Regions from separate parts of the Thalassospira sp. CA1 genome, predicted to be linked through region 1. Evidence: predicted binding sites of a transcription regulator. Region 1 holds the regulator's gene; each other region holds the start of a gene.

Region 1 (5,363 bases):
AACCACCGATGCAGCGAGTTCCGGAAGCGACGTGCCAAAGGCAACAAGGGTCAGGCCAATCACGGCTTCGGATACGCCAAACTGTCGGGCGACCGAGACCCCGCCTTCAACCAGCCATTCCGCGCCAAACATCAGCGCCACAATCCCGATGACAGTCGCGATGATCGGCCTGGTCCAGCCTTTGGGCTTTTCGCCGACTTCGTCGACTTCTTCCTCGTGCAGGTGGCTGGCCTCGCTTGGCGAATTTTTGTCGTGCTGATAGGTGAAGTACCAGATGGCCGCCAGCACACAAAGCATCACCGCCCCGGCCCAGCGTTCAATCACGCCAAACATGCAAAAGGCGATAAACAGGACCGTGCCCAGCAACATGGTGCCGCCATCGCGCACCACGGTGACCCGCGAGGCCGCAACGGGTTTAAGCAAGGCAACAGCACCCAAAATAAGCAGGATATTGGCAATGTTGGAGCCAACAACGTTGCCCATGGCGATATCGGCCGTGCCTTTGAGTGATGCATTGAGCGAGACGACAAATTCCGGTGCTGACGTGCCGGCGGCGACAATCGTCAGACCGACGATCACCTTGGAAACGCCCAGCAAAAGTGCAAGACCAACCGCCCCCCTTACGATGAATTCACCACCTGCTGTCAGCAATACAAGACCCGCGATGATCTGAAGATAGGGGATTAGCTGTTCCAAAATATCTGCTCGTTTCAAAAGCGATTAAACCGGCCCGTTGTCGGGCCCGCGGAAGATGGCATTTGGCAGCGCGAATGGCAAGTCATCAGGCGGTGACAATCGACACAGCACTTTATAGTGCGATTGGGCGGTGAATTTCGCCAATGCCGCAAATTTACCCACGACTGGCAGGGTTATTTTCGTTATCGTTGTAATCTCGTTATTTTCAGGCATTTAGGTCCTGATACCCATTGATTATTTGACCGCCTTCCGGAACGAATTTCGCCATGCATCACAGCGTCCTGTTTGAGCTGTTTCTTATTCTGACTGCCGCGATCATTGCGGTGCCGATTGCGCACAAGCTGCGTGCGAATTCGATCATCGGCTTTCTGATTGGCGGGTTCTTTATCGGGCCATTCGGCTTTGGCCTGATTTCCGAACGCGAAGACATTTCCACGGTTGCCGAACTGGGCGTGGTTTTCCTGCTGTTCATGATCGGGCTGGAGCTTTCGCGTGATCGTTTGCGCGTGATTGGCGGGCGGTTTGCCGGTCTGGGTGTTTTGCAAATTCTGGTGTCGATGGCAGCCCTTCTGGGGCTTCTGGTTGTCATGGAATTCCCGCTGCCGACGGCGTTGGTGATTGCAGGGGCGCTTGCGCTTTCATCGACCGCGATCATCCTCAAACAGCTTTCCGATGACAAGCAGCTCAATACCCGGTTTGGCCGTGCGGCCCTTGCCATTTTGTTATTGCAGGACGTGGCGGTTGGTCCGTTCCTGATCATGGTGCAGGCGGCAGGTGATGCTGGCACGGAAACCAGCCCGTGGATGAGCATCCTGCTTGGTTTTGGGTCGGTCGCGTTGTTGTTACTGGTCGGGCGCTATGTGTTGCCGCGCCTGTTTCGCTATATCGCGTCGCTTAAGAACCCGGAACTGTTTGCCATCGGCACGCTGTTTGTTGTGCTAGCCGCCAGCACATTGACCGAGGTTTCCGGGCTTTCGATGGCGCTGGGGGCGTTTATCGCCGGGGTGATGCTGGCCGAAACCGAGTTCCGCCATCAGATCGAAGCCGACATTTCACCGTTCCGCGGCGTGTTCCTGTCGCTGTTCTTTATGTCGGTGGGCATGTCGGTTGATGCCGACGTTGTGTATAACGAATTTGGCACCATCGTCATGTGGCTGGTGCTGTTGCTGGTGATCAAGACGGCGGTTTTGTTCGTTCTGGCGCGCGCGATCCGGTTTGAAACCGGCCTTGCCATCCGGGTGGCGATGAGCTTGGCCGCCGGCGGTGAATTTGCCTTTGTCATGTTTGCCCTGGCCGCCCAGAACGGCGCGGTGCCGCTTGAAATGGCAGCCATGCTGATCCCGGTGGTGGCGATTTCGATGGCGCTGACCCCGACCCTGATCAGCCTTGGTCACAAGATCGAGGAAAAGCTTCATCCCAAGGAAGAAGACCAGCTTGGCAAGATTGCCGAGGAGTCCGAGGGCATTCACCAGCATGTTCTGGTGATCGGAAGCGGCCGCGTTGGCAGGGTTCTGGCCCGGTTGCTCAAGACGCGCAATATTCCGTTCCTGGTGCTTGATAGTGATGCACAGCAGGTTTCACGCGGGCGGGCGGAAGGCCTTCCGGTTTACTTTGCCGACGGGTCCAGACCGGAAACTTTCCGGGCGGCACACACCGATGAGGCAAAAATTGCGGTTGTTGCCATGGGGAACCCGCATGCGACCGAGAAGACGGTCGCCCTTTTGCGCCAGCATTACCCGCATCTGAAGATCTTTGCCCGCGCGCAGGACATCACCCATATCGGGCCGCTGTCGCGCCACGGGGCGGATGCCGCCATCCCGGAAGTTCTGGAAACCGGGTTGCGGTTATCCGATCATGTTTTGGCCGCGTGCGATGTGCCGCAGGAAGATATTGATGCCGAAATCGCCAAATTCCGCCGTGCGGACATGCTTTTGATGAACGAACTGGCGCCGCGCCCGCAGCGCAAACCGTCAGGGTCGGAGAATGCAGACAAACCGGCGAAGAAAGAAACCTGAAGACGTTACGCCCTTAAAACAAAAACCCCCGCTGCAACCTGCAACGGGGGTTTTTTTAATTGGATCGGGCTCTAAACCGGCTTAGGCCGCGGTTTCAGAGTCCAGTGCATAGCCCGCGGCACGGACAGTGCGGATGATATCGCGGGTGCCCTTGACGTCATTGAGCGCCTTGCGCAGGCGACGGATATGAACGTCGACGGTGCGGGTTTCGACATAGATATTCGGGCCCCAAACCGCGTTAAGCAACTGTTCGCGCGAGAAAACCCGTCCCGGATGTTCGAGGAAATAGCGCAGCAGACGAAACTCGGTCGGGCCAAGATGGATCGATTTTCCATTGCGGCTGACCCGGTGGGCGGCGAGATCCATTTCGATGTCGGAATAGATCAACTGCCCTTGTGGTTGCGCCGGACCGGACCGGCGCAAAAGTGCGCGGATACGGGCCAGAAGCTCGCCAATGGCAAACGGCTTGGTGACATAGTCATCAGCGCCGGTATCAAGACCGCGGATGCGGTCACCCTCTTCGCCACGTGCAGTCACCATGATCACCGGCAAATCGCGGCTTTCAGGCTTGCGGCGGATCTGACGGCAGACCTCGATCCCCGACATTACCGGCAACATCCAGTCGAGCAAAACCAGATCGACATGGGTTTCAGCCAGAATTTTCAACGCTTCGTCACCGTCACCGGCTTCGACAACCTGCATCCCCTCGCGTTCGAGGTTGTAGCGCAACATGGTTACGATTGCTGCCTCGTCCTCGACGATAAGAACCGTTGGGTCCATCTTCCTATGCTCCCGTGTCAGTCATTCGGTTCGACAACAGCGAAGTTCGCTGCGTCGTTTTTTGGCCGGTCAATTCCCGGCAGGTCTTCGCCCTTGATCCGGTAATAGATCGTTTCGGCGATATTGGTTGCGTGATCACCGATACGTTCGATGTTCTTGGCAATGAACAACAGATGGGTCGATGCGGTAATGTTGCGCGGATCTTCCATCATGTAGGTCAGCAATTCGCGGAACAGCGAATTGTACATATCGTCGACTTCCTGATCGCGTTCCCAGACCCGGTGGGCCTTTTCGGCGTCGCTTTCGATATAGGCATCCAGGACATCCTTGATGATTTCCTGGGCCAGTTTGGCCATGTTCGGGATCGCCTGAACCGGGCGGATCGGCGGGATCTGATTAAGCACCTGCGCGCGTTTGGCGATGTTCTTGGCAAGATCACCAATGCGTTCAAGATCGTTTGACAGCTTAAGGGCCGTCACCACCTGACGCAGGTCATCTGCCATCGGCTGACGCAGGGCCAGAAGACGGACGGCAAAGTCCTGGACTTCCTGTTCGAGCACGTCAATGCGCTGATCGGACAGGATGACTTTCTCGGCCAGTTCGGAATCGCGTTTGACGATGGATCTGATCGAGGAAATAAGCTGGCTTTCGGCAAGCCCGCCCATTTGCGAAATGATGTTGTTCAGACGGGTGAGTTCCTCGTCGAACGAACTTACGATATGGGTATGTTCATCAGCCATTTATGCCTACTCCTGGCTCGCTTAACCGAAGCGGCCGGTAATGTAACCCTTGGTGCGTTCGTCCTTCGGGTTGGTAAAGATCTGATCGGTTTCACCGACTTCAACCAGCCTTCCAAGGTGGAAGAACGCGGTGCGCTGCGACACACGGGCGGCCTGCTGCATGGAGTGGGTCACGATCACGATCGTGTAGTTCGAACGCAACTCGTCTATCAGTTCCTCGACCTTGGCGGTCGCAATCGGATCAAGGGCCGAGCACGGCTCATCCATCAGGATGACTTCCGGGCTGACGGCAACCGCGCGTGCAATGCAAAGGCGCTGCTGCTGACCACCGGAAAGACCGGTTGCCGGCGATTGCAGGCGATCTTTGACTTCTTTCAGAAGACCGGCACGTTCGAGCGAGGTCATGACGATTTCATCAAGCTCATCACGCGAATTGACCAGACCATGAATGCGCGGGCCATAGGCCACGTTGTCATAGATCGATTTCGGGAACGGGTTGGGTTTCTGGAACACCATGCCGATGCGCGCGCGCAACTGAACCACGTCGATCCGCTTGTCATAGATGTCGCGACCATCCAGGGTAACGTCACCTTTGATCGTCACACCGTCAATGGTGTCATTCATCCGGTTCAGGCAGCGCAGGAAGGTGGATTTACCACAGCCCGACGGACCAATCAGTGCGGTTACCTGCTGTTCGGGGATATCAAGGTTGACCTCATAGAGGGCCTGATTGTCGCTATAGAAAAGATCGAGCTTGCGCGCGGTCATTTTCGGTTTTTCGACCGACGGCTCCGCCGTCATTGCGCTCTGGGATACAGCAGCCATTTTACCACTTCCGTTCAAATTTTTTGCGCAGATACACAGCCAGTCCATTCATCAGGACAAGGAAGGCCAGCAACACCATAATCGCTGCCGAGGTTTTCTCGACAAAGGCACGTTCCGGGCTGTCTGCCCACAGATAGATCTGGACCGGCAGAACCGTTGCCGGGTCAAGCGCCCCGCCCGGGATATCAACAATAAAGGCCACCATCCCGATCATCAGAAGCGGTGCAGTTTCCCCCAATGCCTGTGCCATACCAATGATCGTGCCGGTCAGAATGCCCGGCATGGCGAGCGGCAAGACATGGTGGGT
Region 2 (5,363 bases), on a different contig from region 1:
GCCCGCCCCGACATGAAGCGTAATCGTGCGGCGATTGATCCCGCGCGCATCCAGATTGGCCAGAAGTTCCGGGGTGAAATGCAAACCCGCCGTCGGGGCCGCCACAGCACCATCCTTTTGCGCAAAGATGGTCTGATAATCGGATTTGTCCTGATCATCACCACCGGCGTCACGCCGGATATAGGGCGGCAGCGGCATCACACCGTATTTTTCAAGAGCCGCAATCAGGTCTGCACCGGACTTGTTAAAGCGCAGGGTCACTTCGCCGCCGTCCTTCTTGGCAAGAACTTCGGCTTCGAATTCGTCATTGACCTTGAAGGTTTCCCCGATGCGCAGCTTCTTGGCCGGTTTGGCGAAGGCCACCCAGGTGCCAAGGCCTTCCTGTTTATGCAGGGTGACTTCAACCTTGGCGTCGCCTCGTTTGCCAAACAGGCGGGCCGGGATCACGCGCGTATCATTGGATATCAGCAGATCACCGGGACGCAAAATATCGGGCAATTCGCGCACGATGCGGTCCTGCATTCCTTCGCCTGACAAATCAAGCATACGGGCAGCATCACGCGGGTTGGCCGGATGTTCGGCAATGCGGTCGCGCGGCAATTCAAAATCGAACAGATCGACTTTCATGGATCAGGGAAATTCCGCTCAATTAAAAAACAAATGAAGGGGCGTGTTATGCGCCCCTTCAGAAGAAATCACAAGGTCACGGACGGCATATCTGATACGCCTTAGGGTCCAAACCGATATCAGCCGCGGGCCGGTTCCGCATCAGTGCGCGGTGTGATCACCGTCATCAAAAGACGGAACGGCGCCAGACAGGTCAGCGCCATGATCATCTTGGCTGCGAAATCACCCATCGCCCACGTATCCCACGGAAGCCCCGTACCAGCAAACGCGATCGAGAAGAACAAGGCGGTATCAACCGCCGACCCGATGCCAGACGACACCAGTGGTGCTTTCCACCAGCTTGCACGGCGCAGTTTGTCAAACACGGTCACATCAAGCATCTGGGCAATCAGAAAAGCCGAACCCGATGCGATGGCAATGCGCGTATCCGCAACGATCAGGGACAGAACAACCGCCAGCGCAAACCCGGCCAGCACGACAACCCGTGCCGCCGCCGCACCGCGCGCACGGTTGGTCAGGTCCGTAACAAGGAAAGCGACCGGATAGGTAAAGGCACCATAGGTCAGCCAGTCCGCCAGAACGCCGGGCAGCGGGTATTCGACCAGAATGTTCGATGCGACAACGGTCACCGCCATGGCGAGGACACCGAAAATGATCGCTTTCATCTGTTAGCCCTTCTCATCAAATGAACCCACGCATAACAAATCTCGCGGCCCACCATACTGGGCGACGATCACGAACGGATTCTGTGTAACTTTGGTGCGGCTGTTTACGCGCAGACCAAGGCCCGGTCAAGGAAAAACGGCGATCAGGAAAACCTGATCGCCGCTGCAGATCGCTGCAAGTCGCCCCGGGGAAAATGGGGCGCCGCGCCGCGAAACCATATTTGTTTTAAGTTACAGCATGATGCCGCGAATGGTGAAGAACAGAAGCGCGCCGAGGAAGGCACCGGCAGGAACCGTCACCACCCAGGCGGTTGCAATCGTCACCGCATAGCGACGACGCACCAGAAGACGCTTGCGCATCTTCTTCTCGGCCTTTTCGGCCTCACTCGGGTCAATCTGACGAAGTGCTTCGATATGTTCATCGCCCTGTTCGTTTTCCGGACGATCCACCAACATAGGCGATGCGACCTTACGACGACGATGCGACAGGCTTTCACGCAGGAAACCAACGCCGAACACAGCACCAACCGCAATGTGGGTCGAACTTACCGGAAGACCCAGTGCAGATGCGACAATCACCGTAAGGGCCGCCGACAATGCCACGGTATAGGCCCGGATCGGATCAAGCTTGGTGATCTTTGATCCAACCGTCTTGATCAGTTTCGGACCAAACAGGATCAGACCGGCAGAAATACCAAGCGCGCCGATGACCATCACCCAGATCGGGATCGGCGCCGAGGTCACGATCTGACCGCTATCAACACCGGAAACAATGGCGGCCAGCGGACCAATCGCGTTGGCAACATCGTTCGAGCCGTGCGCGAAGGACAGCAAGGCTGCCGACACGACAAGCGGAATGCGAAACAGCGATGCGATTTCCTTGCGACGGCCGGTCATGCTGGCGGAAGCACGGAAGACGGCCTTGCGGACCGGGATCACGGTCAGGAAGAACGCGGCAACACCAATGGCGATCACAACCGGTGTTTCGGCCTTCCAGATCTTCTTCACACCCTTCATCATCAGATACATCGTGAAGGCCGAGACCATAACGCCGACCAAGATCGGAACCCATTTGCGCGCAGCGGTCACGCGGTCTTCGGTGTAAAGAATGCGGAATTTGATAAAGGCCAGGAACCCGGCAGCAATCAAACCACCCAGAACCGGCGAAATCACCCAACTTGCGGCGATTGTGCCCATGGTCGGCCAGTTCACCGCCCCAATGCCAACGGCGGCCATACCAGCCCCCATGACACCACCAACAATCGAATGGGTGGTTGACACCGGCGCGCCAAACCAGGTGGCCAGGTTCAGCCAAAGGGCCGCGGCCAGAAGGGCTGCCATCATCGCCCAGACAAAGGTTTGGGCATCGGGCATCTGGGTGGGATCAATAATGCCGTTCTTGATTGTGCCGACAACATCGCCACCGGCAATGATCGCACCGGCGGCCTCGAATATGGCCGCAATCAAAAGGGCACCAACCATGGTCAGCGCCTTGGAACCCACCGCCGGACCAACATTGTTGGCAACGTCGTTGGCCCCGATATTCAACGCCATGTAACCACCGATAACGGCGGCGGCGATCAGGAAGCCACTTTGCGGCAGTCCGCCCATGTGAAAGGCGACAAACGCACTACAGGCAAGCAGGAAGACAAGTGCCAGACCAAGCTTCGCACTGATCGATGCTGTTTCACCCAGCCCCGCATCCATGCGTTTTTGCCACTTGAGATCCTTATCCAGAGCAGTTTTCTTTACCGACATAATCAACCGTTACCATCAAAGGGAATCGACGGGCGGATCATGTCGAAGCCGGACCTCTTTGTTAAGGTTTTTTTGCTGTTTTATGACGACCTTCGGATAAGTCTTTGAGGATAAAGAAAAACGGCCCCACAAAACGGGGCCGTTTTCCAACATTTGCAAGGGATTTGATATCAGCGACCGAACTGGTTCAAAAGCCCCTTCAGCAGGCCTTTGGCCGCATCCTCGGCGGAGCCGCCACCAGAGCCACCCGTTCCCGATGAATCGTTGCTTGATCCGCTGCCACCCAGTGCCTTGTCGATCAGGTTGTCGAGAACCCGAACGGCAACCTTGTCCATGCGTCCGGTGATGACCGGATCATCGATCTTGCCTTTGGCATAGACGCTGAACGGCGGTAATTCTTCGATCTTTTCAGAGAAATCGAAATCAGCCTGCGTATCCATCACCCAACGCGGCAAATCAAGGGTCGCATCCGCATCCGCAGTGCCGACCCGCGACAGTGCTTCGACACGGGTGGTTTTGGCAATGCCGTTGGTGATGGTCATGTCCGCTTCAAGCGATTGCATAAGATCGTTGTTGCCAACACCTTCAACCACCATGGCCTGCGGGCCCTGACGCAGAAGTGCCTCGATATTCAGGCGCGGATCCGGCGACCGTTTGTCGGCATTGCTGAACCGCACATTGTTCAGAACCAGATTGGCCGTACCGTTCAGGGCCGACACCAGACGGCGCGATGTATTGCCCTGCGCATTGGCATCAAATGTCAGTCCCAGTCCACCAAGGATGGTGTCACTTGCCACCCGGATCGGCACAAGGCTTTCGATCCGCGCACTGTCCAAACGACCGGCAAGGGCCAGTTTGGGCACATCGGTGTTGCGCGCATCAAATGTGCCGTTAATCGCAAGGTCCCCCTGCCCCAGAAGTCCGGTAAAGCTCGGAATGCTGAGAAGCCCGTTAACCAACGTTGCCTTCAAGTCCGGATTGATCAGGCTATAGGTATCGAAATCAAGCTGATCCAGGGCAACTGCAATATCAGCATCAATCGAACGAAGGGCCGAAACATCAATCACGGTGTCATCCCACGGCGTGCCGTCGCGGGCATCAACGCGGGTAACCATCGTGGTTTTCGGCAGATTGAACGCTGCCTTGCGCGGGCCGCTGCCCATACCGGGCATCAGGCTTGCGCGCTTGTCTGCTGGCAGGAACGGATCCACCACAAGCTTGCCACCCGAAAGTGCGACAGAAAGCTTGGGCTGTGCCTGTGAACCATCAAAGCGCACGGTACCCGACGTTTCAAATGCGCCAAGGATAAGCTTCAGACCATCGAGCGCGACATTCTGCGCATTGCCCTTCACATCGCCCGAAACCGCCAGTCGGCCAAGATTGCCAGATGGCGTGTAGGTTGGGGCAAGAAGCTCCAGCGCACGGTTCAGGCTGGATGCCTGCACGGCAAGCTTGCCATCAATGCCGGGATTGCTGCCAAGCATCTCTGAAACAACACCATCAAGCGCAACCTGCAACAGCGGGTTGGACACATCAAGCGCAACCGTCGGTCCGGTGATCGGGCCATTCAGATCCAGATTTGCCTGAACACTCTTGTAACTGCTTGCCGGTGCCGGAAGGGTAATGCCGGTCAGCTTCGCCAGCGGCTCCAGCGTTTTGGCGGTGATACGCACGGACAAATTATCAAACGCCGGCACATCGGCCGCACCGTTGAATGCGCCCTTTGCACTGGCAGCAAGGCCTGCTGCATCGGCAACCGCAAAATTGGTCAGGGTAATATTCGGACCATTGAGGCTGCCATCAATTGAAATGCCACGCACCGACACGCCAGAGGAGATGATCTCATCCGCGGCCAGTCGGTAATTGGCGGCCATGCCTTCAAGCGGTGCTAGCGCATCCTTGATGATCTTGACCATATCCTGCTTGGCAGCAGAGGCGTTGCCCGCATCCGATGAAGATGATGCAGCACCGGTCGATGCATTGCCGCCCGCCTCAGAAGTCGTAGAGACGGAAACGTCCGCATCCGGCGCAGCTGCGATATACTGATCCAGGTTGATCCGGTCGAGCTTCAGACCAATGCCCAAGGCAGGCAGGCCCGATCCACCGAGATTGGCAACAACGGCCCCGCGAATGGCGGTATCATCGACCCGCAGATCAAGATCGGAAATATTGAGTTGTTCGGATGTGCCCTTGATCCCGCCGGTCAAGGAGAACCGGCGCAGACGATCCGCACGAATGCCGTCGACATCGACACCCAACCAACGCATGACCGCACGAATGTTTTCGGACGCCACTTCATAGCTAAGTGCGGCA
Region 3 (5,363 bases), on a different contig from region 1:
CGCTGTTTGGTCAATCGTGGGCTGCTCCGACAATGCCTTCATTGCCGGTTTAGCCTGCGTAATCTTAAACGCCATGATCAGGTCACCAGTTTACGCAGACGCTGGGACACCATATCGAGCAGGCTGACCGAAATAATGATGATGATCATGACTGCCGCTGTTTCCGCGTAATAGAAGCCACGGATATATTCCCAAAGCACCATGCCGATACCACCGGCCCCGACAATGCCCAGCACAGTCGCCGACCGCACATTGGATTCAAAGCGATACAGCGAATAGGAAATCCACAACGGCAAGACCTGCGGGATCACGCCAAAGATGACTTCCTGAAGCGCGTTGGCCCCCGTTGCACGAATGCCTTCGACCGGTTCGGGGTCAATTGCTTCGACCGCCTCGGAAAACAGTTTGGCCAGAACACCCGTGGTGTGAATCCAAAGGGCCAGGACACCGGCAAACGGGCCAAGGCCGACCGCAACAACGAACAACATGGCAAAGACCATTTCGTTGATCGCGCGGAAGGAATCCATCAGGCGACGGACCGGCTGATAGACCCAGACAGGGACGATATTTTCAGAAGAAAGAATGCCAAACGGGATCGAGCAAACGATGGAAAGCGCTGTGCCCCAGATCGCAATCTGGATGGTGATCCACATTTCTGCGACATACATCTTCCACATCAGGAAGTCGGGCGGGAAGAAGCCCTCGGCGAAGTCAACCATGTTGCCGCTGTTTTCAAACAGCGCCATCGGGCGCATATCTGCCCCCTCCCACGACATGGCCAGAAGTCCAAGGATGATCGCCCAAAGCAGGAAGCTTGATGCCGACCGCTTAAGGTCACGCGGCGAAAGCTCCGTTGCGACAGATGATGTCGAAGAAATGCTGCTGTTCATCGTTCAAATCCCGGAATTAAAAGCAAACAGGGAGCGCACCTTTGATGCACTCCCTGTCGAAAAGTCGGTTACTGGTAGGCAACCAGGATGTCGAGTTCAGCAAGTTTCTTGTCGATCTCGGCAACACGTTCTGCTTTTTCTTCAGCAGAAAGCTCTTCGGTGTTCTGGATTTTCAGCTTGTCCTTGAACAGGGCCAGCTGACGGATCGGGTAAAGCTGCGCGTTCGAGCTTTCCATGAAAAGCCCCATGCCATCGGAGTTGTTGGCAAGAACTTCCTTGGCGCTTTCAACATCGCCGAAACGACCGTAACCAAGGAAGAATGCCTTGATTTCGGATTTCAGTTCGCGTGACAGGTCTTTACGGTAAACCATCGGGTCAGACGGGATCAGCGGCGAGGTCCAGATGACTTTGACCTTGTCGGTGATTTCCGGCTTGTTCATTTTGGTACGGCCAAGCTGCTCGGAGTTGTTGGCAGCAACATCAACCTGCTTGTTGGCAGTCGCCATCAGGTTGGTTTCGTGGTTGGCGTTACGAACAGTCTTGAAGCATTCCTTCGGATCAACGCCGTTTTTCGCGAAGACATAATAGGACGGAACCAGGAAGCCCGAGGTCGAGTTTGGATCACCGATACCGAAGTTCAGCGAACCATCACATTTCAGCATGTCTTCAAGGGTTTTGACCTTGTCGTTATCAGCCTGGGTGATGATGTGGGAGTAGTAACCGTTCGAACCATCGGATTTGGAGGTCTGAACGAAAACTTCGCCACCGGCGCGGTCAACGGCTTCCATTGCCGACTTGTTACCAAACCAGCCAACATGAACCTTGCCAAAACGCATGCCTTCGATGATACCGGCATAATCCGGTGCAAAGAATGCCTCGACGTCTTTGCCAAGGGCTTCTTCCATGTCATCGATCAGCGGCTGCCACTGAGCTTTGAGGTTAGAGGTGGATTCGGTCGAAATGATACCGAAAACGATGGTTTCCGGATCCTGTTCGAGCGGCTTGAATTCAACATCGGCCTTGGCAACGACGGATGCCAGCATCGTGGCCGCAAATGCTGCGGATGCGATTGTCTTAACGTTCATAAGAAGTCCCCTGTCAGAATAGATTTCGACATGTTTCGAGAAGGTAAGGCAGTCATGACAACTGGCCCGGCTAGCTTGTTGCGACAGCCAGGTCCTTTTCTGCGATGGGCCGTGTAACCGGCTCTGCGGCCTTTGCCGCACCATCGGCAAAAAGTTCGGAAGAATGTTCACCGTAAAGTTCCTGAAGGAATTGCGGCGTCAGTTCGCTTGACGGTCCGTCGAAAACGACTTCACCATCGCGCATGGCGATGGTTCGTTTGCAGTAATCTTTTGCGTAATCAACCTGATGAAGTGATACGATGACGGTGACGTTGTCTTCGCGGTTTACGCGATCAAGAGTGTTCATCACCTTGCGGGACGATGCCGGATCAAGCGATGCAATCGGCTCGTCGGCAAGAATAAGTCGGGCACCCTGGGTAATGGTGCGCGCAATCGCCGCACGCTGCTGCTGACCACCTGAAAGGTTCCGCGCCTTTTTCGACGCATGGGCATCAATGCCAACACGATGAAGCGCGCTCATGGCGCGCATCTTTTCGGTTTTGGTAAACAGACCAAGCGACCCGCGCCATGCCGGAACACGGCCCAAAAGCCCCATCAGGACGTTGGTCAGAACCGAAAGGCGGCTAACCAGATTGAACTGCTGGAAAACAACACCGATCTCTGAGCGCACCTTGCGGGCACCGCGTGAAATCTTGCCATTTTCCTGAATGGTTTCGCCAAACACGACGATCTTGCCGCCATCGCGATCACCGCGCAGCAAACCGGCAATATGACGGATCAGTGTGGATTTACCCGAACCCGATGCGCCAATCAGCGCCACCATCTCGCCTTCCCGCACCTGCAGTTTGACGCCGCTGAGCGCACGCTTGTCACGGGTAAAGCTTTTGTTCAGTCCAGAGATATCTACAACCAGCATCAAAAGAGTCGCCTGAATGTGTTTCGCTGGATGAAGAAGCTACGCACAAACCGCGACTCTACGGTGACACTGATGTTACAGTTCGATGATTACGCAGAGCATATCGCCCCGACAACAATTAAACTTGTCTATACATCAAGAATTCGTCGAAGTACTCACCGGTAATTCCGACATTATTTCTGTAACATTTTTAAAATTTGCAGCAGGTATTTGTCTGATGAATGTCCAATTTTAAAACTACAGAACAGTCAAACATTCGGCATTAACGATTTTGACACCGGCGCAGACGGACCGATCGCGAAATTTATTTAATTTGACTGATGGTCTCCATGACGTCGTCTTCAATCTCAAGGCCCTCCGCTTCGGCAAGTGCGCGTGCCTGCTTGCCGCGACGCCCCGGCAAACGAACGCCTTCTTCTGCGGCAATCTCGTTGGCAATATAGGCAAGGTGATCCATTACACCGTCACCGCCGGTTGCCTTGGGATCAATGGCAATGATCAGTTGTCCAAGCGCAGGTGGTGCGCCTTTGTCATCAAAAAGTGACGAAGACTGGTGACCGAACTGTGCACCGGTAAGACCAGCCGCAAGAAGTTCCACCATCATGGCAAGTGCCGCCCCCTTGACCCCACCGGCCGGGATCATCGTGCCATCAATGGCTTTGACGGCATCGGTAGTCGGATTGCCATCCACATCAAGCGCCCAGTCATCGGGAATAGCGACACCCTTTTGCTTGGCGGCCATGATCTTGCCGCGGGCGACCTTCGAAAGCGCAAGGTCGATGATGATCGGATCACCGGCATCCCCGACCGGCACACCAAAGGCAATCGGGTTTGTGCCAAACATCGGACGTCGGCCACCCCATGCTGCCATCGCCGCCGGGGCATTGGCAAACATCATCGCCGCCAATCCCTTTTCCGCCAGACGTTCGACCGTAAGCCCCATCACCCCTGCATGATGCGATCGGTGGATTGCGGCAATCGCAATACCCTGGGTGCGGGCCATATCGGGCAAGTGATCCATCATCAGATCCAGTGCCGGATAGGCAAATCCATGCTGCGCATCAATGCGCAATACGCCAGGTGTCAGCTTTTCAAAGATCGGGCTGATCATGCCATCAACCTTGCCGACCTTTGCCTGCGCGCTATAGGCCGGCACGCGACGAAAACCGTGTCCCCCTTGTCCGGATGCCTCGGCCGTCACCAGTGCCGTTGCGACCGAGGCCGCATTGTCTGCCCGCACATTGCAGCGCATCAAAGTTTCGCACACGAGTGCGTGGGCATCTTTCACGGAAATCTTCATCGTCAGGTAACCTTGATTTTCAAAGTGGGGCTTTGGAACCGGGAAACGGGCGCAAGGATCATGCGCCTGCAGGATCCGTAACATAGCCACAAGCCATCCCTGCGCGCAAAGCTGTTTTGGGTGCGACCAGAAGCGCCTTTGGCGCCAACGACTTTGAAAATATGATACCATCACCAGAATTTGCGAATGACAAGATCGCGCGGAGGCCGCGCAAGCATTACAGGAATTCAGATATGCGTCAGGTTAAACACAGGATCGTCTTGCCTTTGGCGTTGGTGGCATTGGCATCACTTGCGGCCTGCAGCACCGCATCCACAAGCAACATGACACCGGACTGGGCAAGTGTAACCGGTCAGGAATGGCAACTGGTGCAGGTCATTGATGGCAACAGCACCCTGTCGCCGACACCACCTGTCATGGCGACCGCCACATTTTCCGGCGACGGCATGGTGTCGGGTAATGCTGGTTGCAATCAGTATTCCGGCACTTACGAACAGGCGGGATCGTCACTGGGTGTCGCGCAACTCGCCATGACACGAAAGATGTGCATCGCCGACAATGCCATGCAGATCGAAAATGCCTTTAGCGGCGCATTCGTCTTGGTCAGCAGCTGGGATGTTGTTGATGGGCACCTTGTGCTCAAGGACAATGACGGCAACACGGTTATCGAGCTGACACCCACCGCACAATAAGCACACCGGCATCAATCACGTACCGCCGACGCACCATGCTTGCGCGAAATGAAAAAGGGGCACCAGTTGGCGCCCCTTTTCTTTGACCAGGTATCATAACCGCCAAGCGGCGAGATACGCATATGACGATATTCTAGTCCTTGCTGACCGTCGCCTCGGAATTTGCCCCGACGGCCTTGGGTTCGGTCCGCAGGCCCTGGATAATCGAATAGCAGGCCATCAGAAGGACAATCGCAAACGGGAAGCCGGTCGAAACCGCCATCGCCTGCAAGGATCCAAGGCCACCACCCAGCAGTAATGCAATCGCAACCAGACCTTCGAAGGTGCACCAGAACACGCGCTGCGGGACCGGTGCATCGACCTTGCCGCCTGCGGTGATGGTATCAATCACAAGCGAGCCAGAGTCAGACGAGGTCACGAAGAACACGATCACCAGAACGATCCCGATGAAGGACGTGATGGCTTGCAGCGGAAGCTGAT

The links. The regulator PhoB, encoded in region 1, activates phosphate uptake and scavenging genes when phosphate is short. The targets are predictions, from matches to a motif close to TNTCATAAAACTGTCA.
Region 2: AC5Q5A_RS08800 (inorganic phosphate transporter) is a predicted target of PhoB. The motif match lies at 3,123-3,138, and genes of this name have one in related genera.
Region 3: phnC (phosphonate ABC transporter ATP-binding protein) is a predicted target of PhoB. The motif match lies at 2,967-2,982, and genes of this name have one in related genera.

Annotation. Positions count from the first base shown of each region.
Region 1 covers NZ_JBZCIA010000001.1:641,506-646,868, reverse strand. Annotated here, with positions in the region: gene AC5Q5A_RS02925 (calcium/sodium antiporter) at 1-696, opposite strand, end outside; gene AC5Q5A_RS02920 (cation:proton antiporter domain-containing protein) at 963-2,711, shown strand; gene phoB (phosphate regulon transcriptional regulator PhoB) at 2,793-3,491, opposite strand; gene phoU (phosphate signaling complex protein PhoU) at 3,509-4,231, opposite strand; gene pstB (phosphate ABC transporter ATP-binding protein PstB) at 4,253-5,056, opposite strand; gene pstA (phosphate ABC transporter permease PstA) at 5,058-5,363, opposite strand, start outside.
Region 2 covers NZ_JBZCIA010000004.1:15,253-20,615, forward strand. Annotated here, with positions in the region: gene queA (tRNA preQ1(34) S-adenosylmethionine ribosyltransferase-isomerase QueA) at 1-627, opposite strand, end outside; gene AC5Q5A_RS08795 (VUT family protein) at 747-1,292, opposite strand; gene AC5Q5A_RS08800 (inorganic phosphate transporter) at 1,524-3,050, opposite strand; gene AC5Q5A_RS08805 (AsmA family protein) at 3,221-5,363, opposite strand, start outside.
Region 3 covers NZ_JBZCIA010000015.1:30,928-36,290, reverse strand. Annotated here, with positions in the region: gene AC5Q5A_RS19120 (LbetaH domain-containing protein) at 1-75, opposite strand, end outside; gene phnE (phosphonate ABC transporter, permease protein PhnE) at 78-890, opposite strand; gene phnD (phosphonate ABC transporter substrate-binding protein) at 959-1,975, opposite strand; gene phnC (phosphonate ABC transporter ATP-binding protein) at 2,046-2,891, opposite strand; gene AC5Q5A_RS19100 (Ldh family oxidoreductase) at 3,196-4,191, opposite strand; gene AC5Q5A_RS19095 (META domain-containing protein) at 4,425-4,883, shown strand; gene AC5Q5A_RS19090 (BCCT family transporter) at 5,017-5,363, opposite strand, start outside.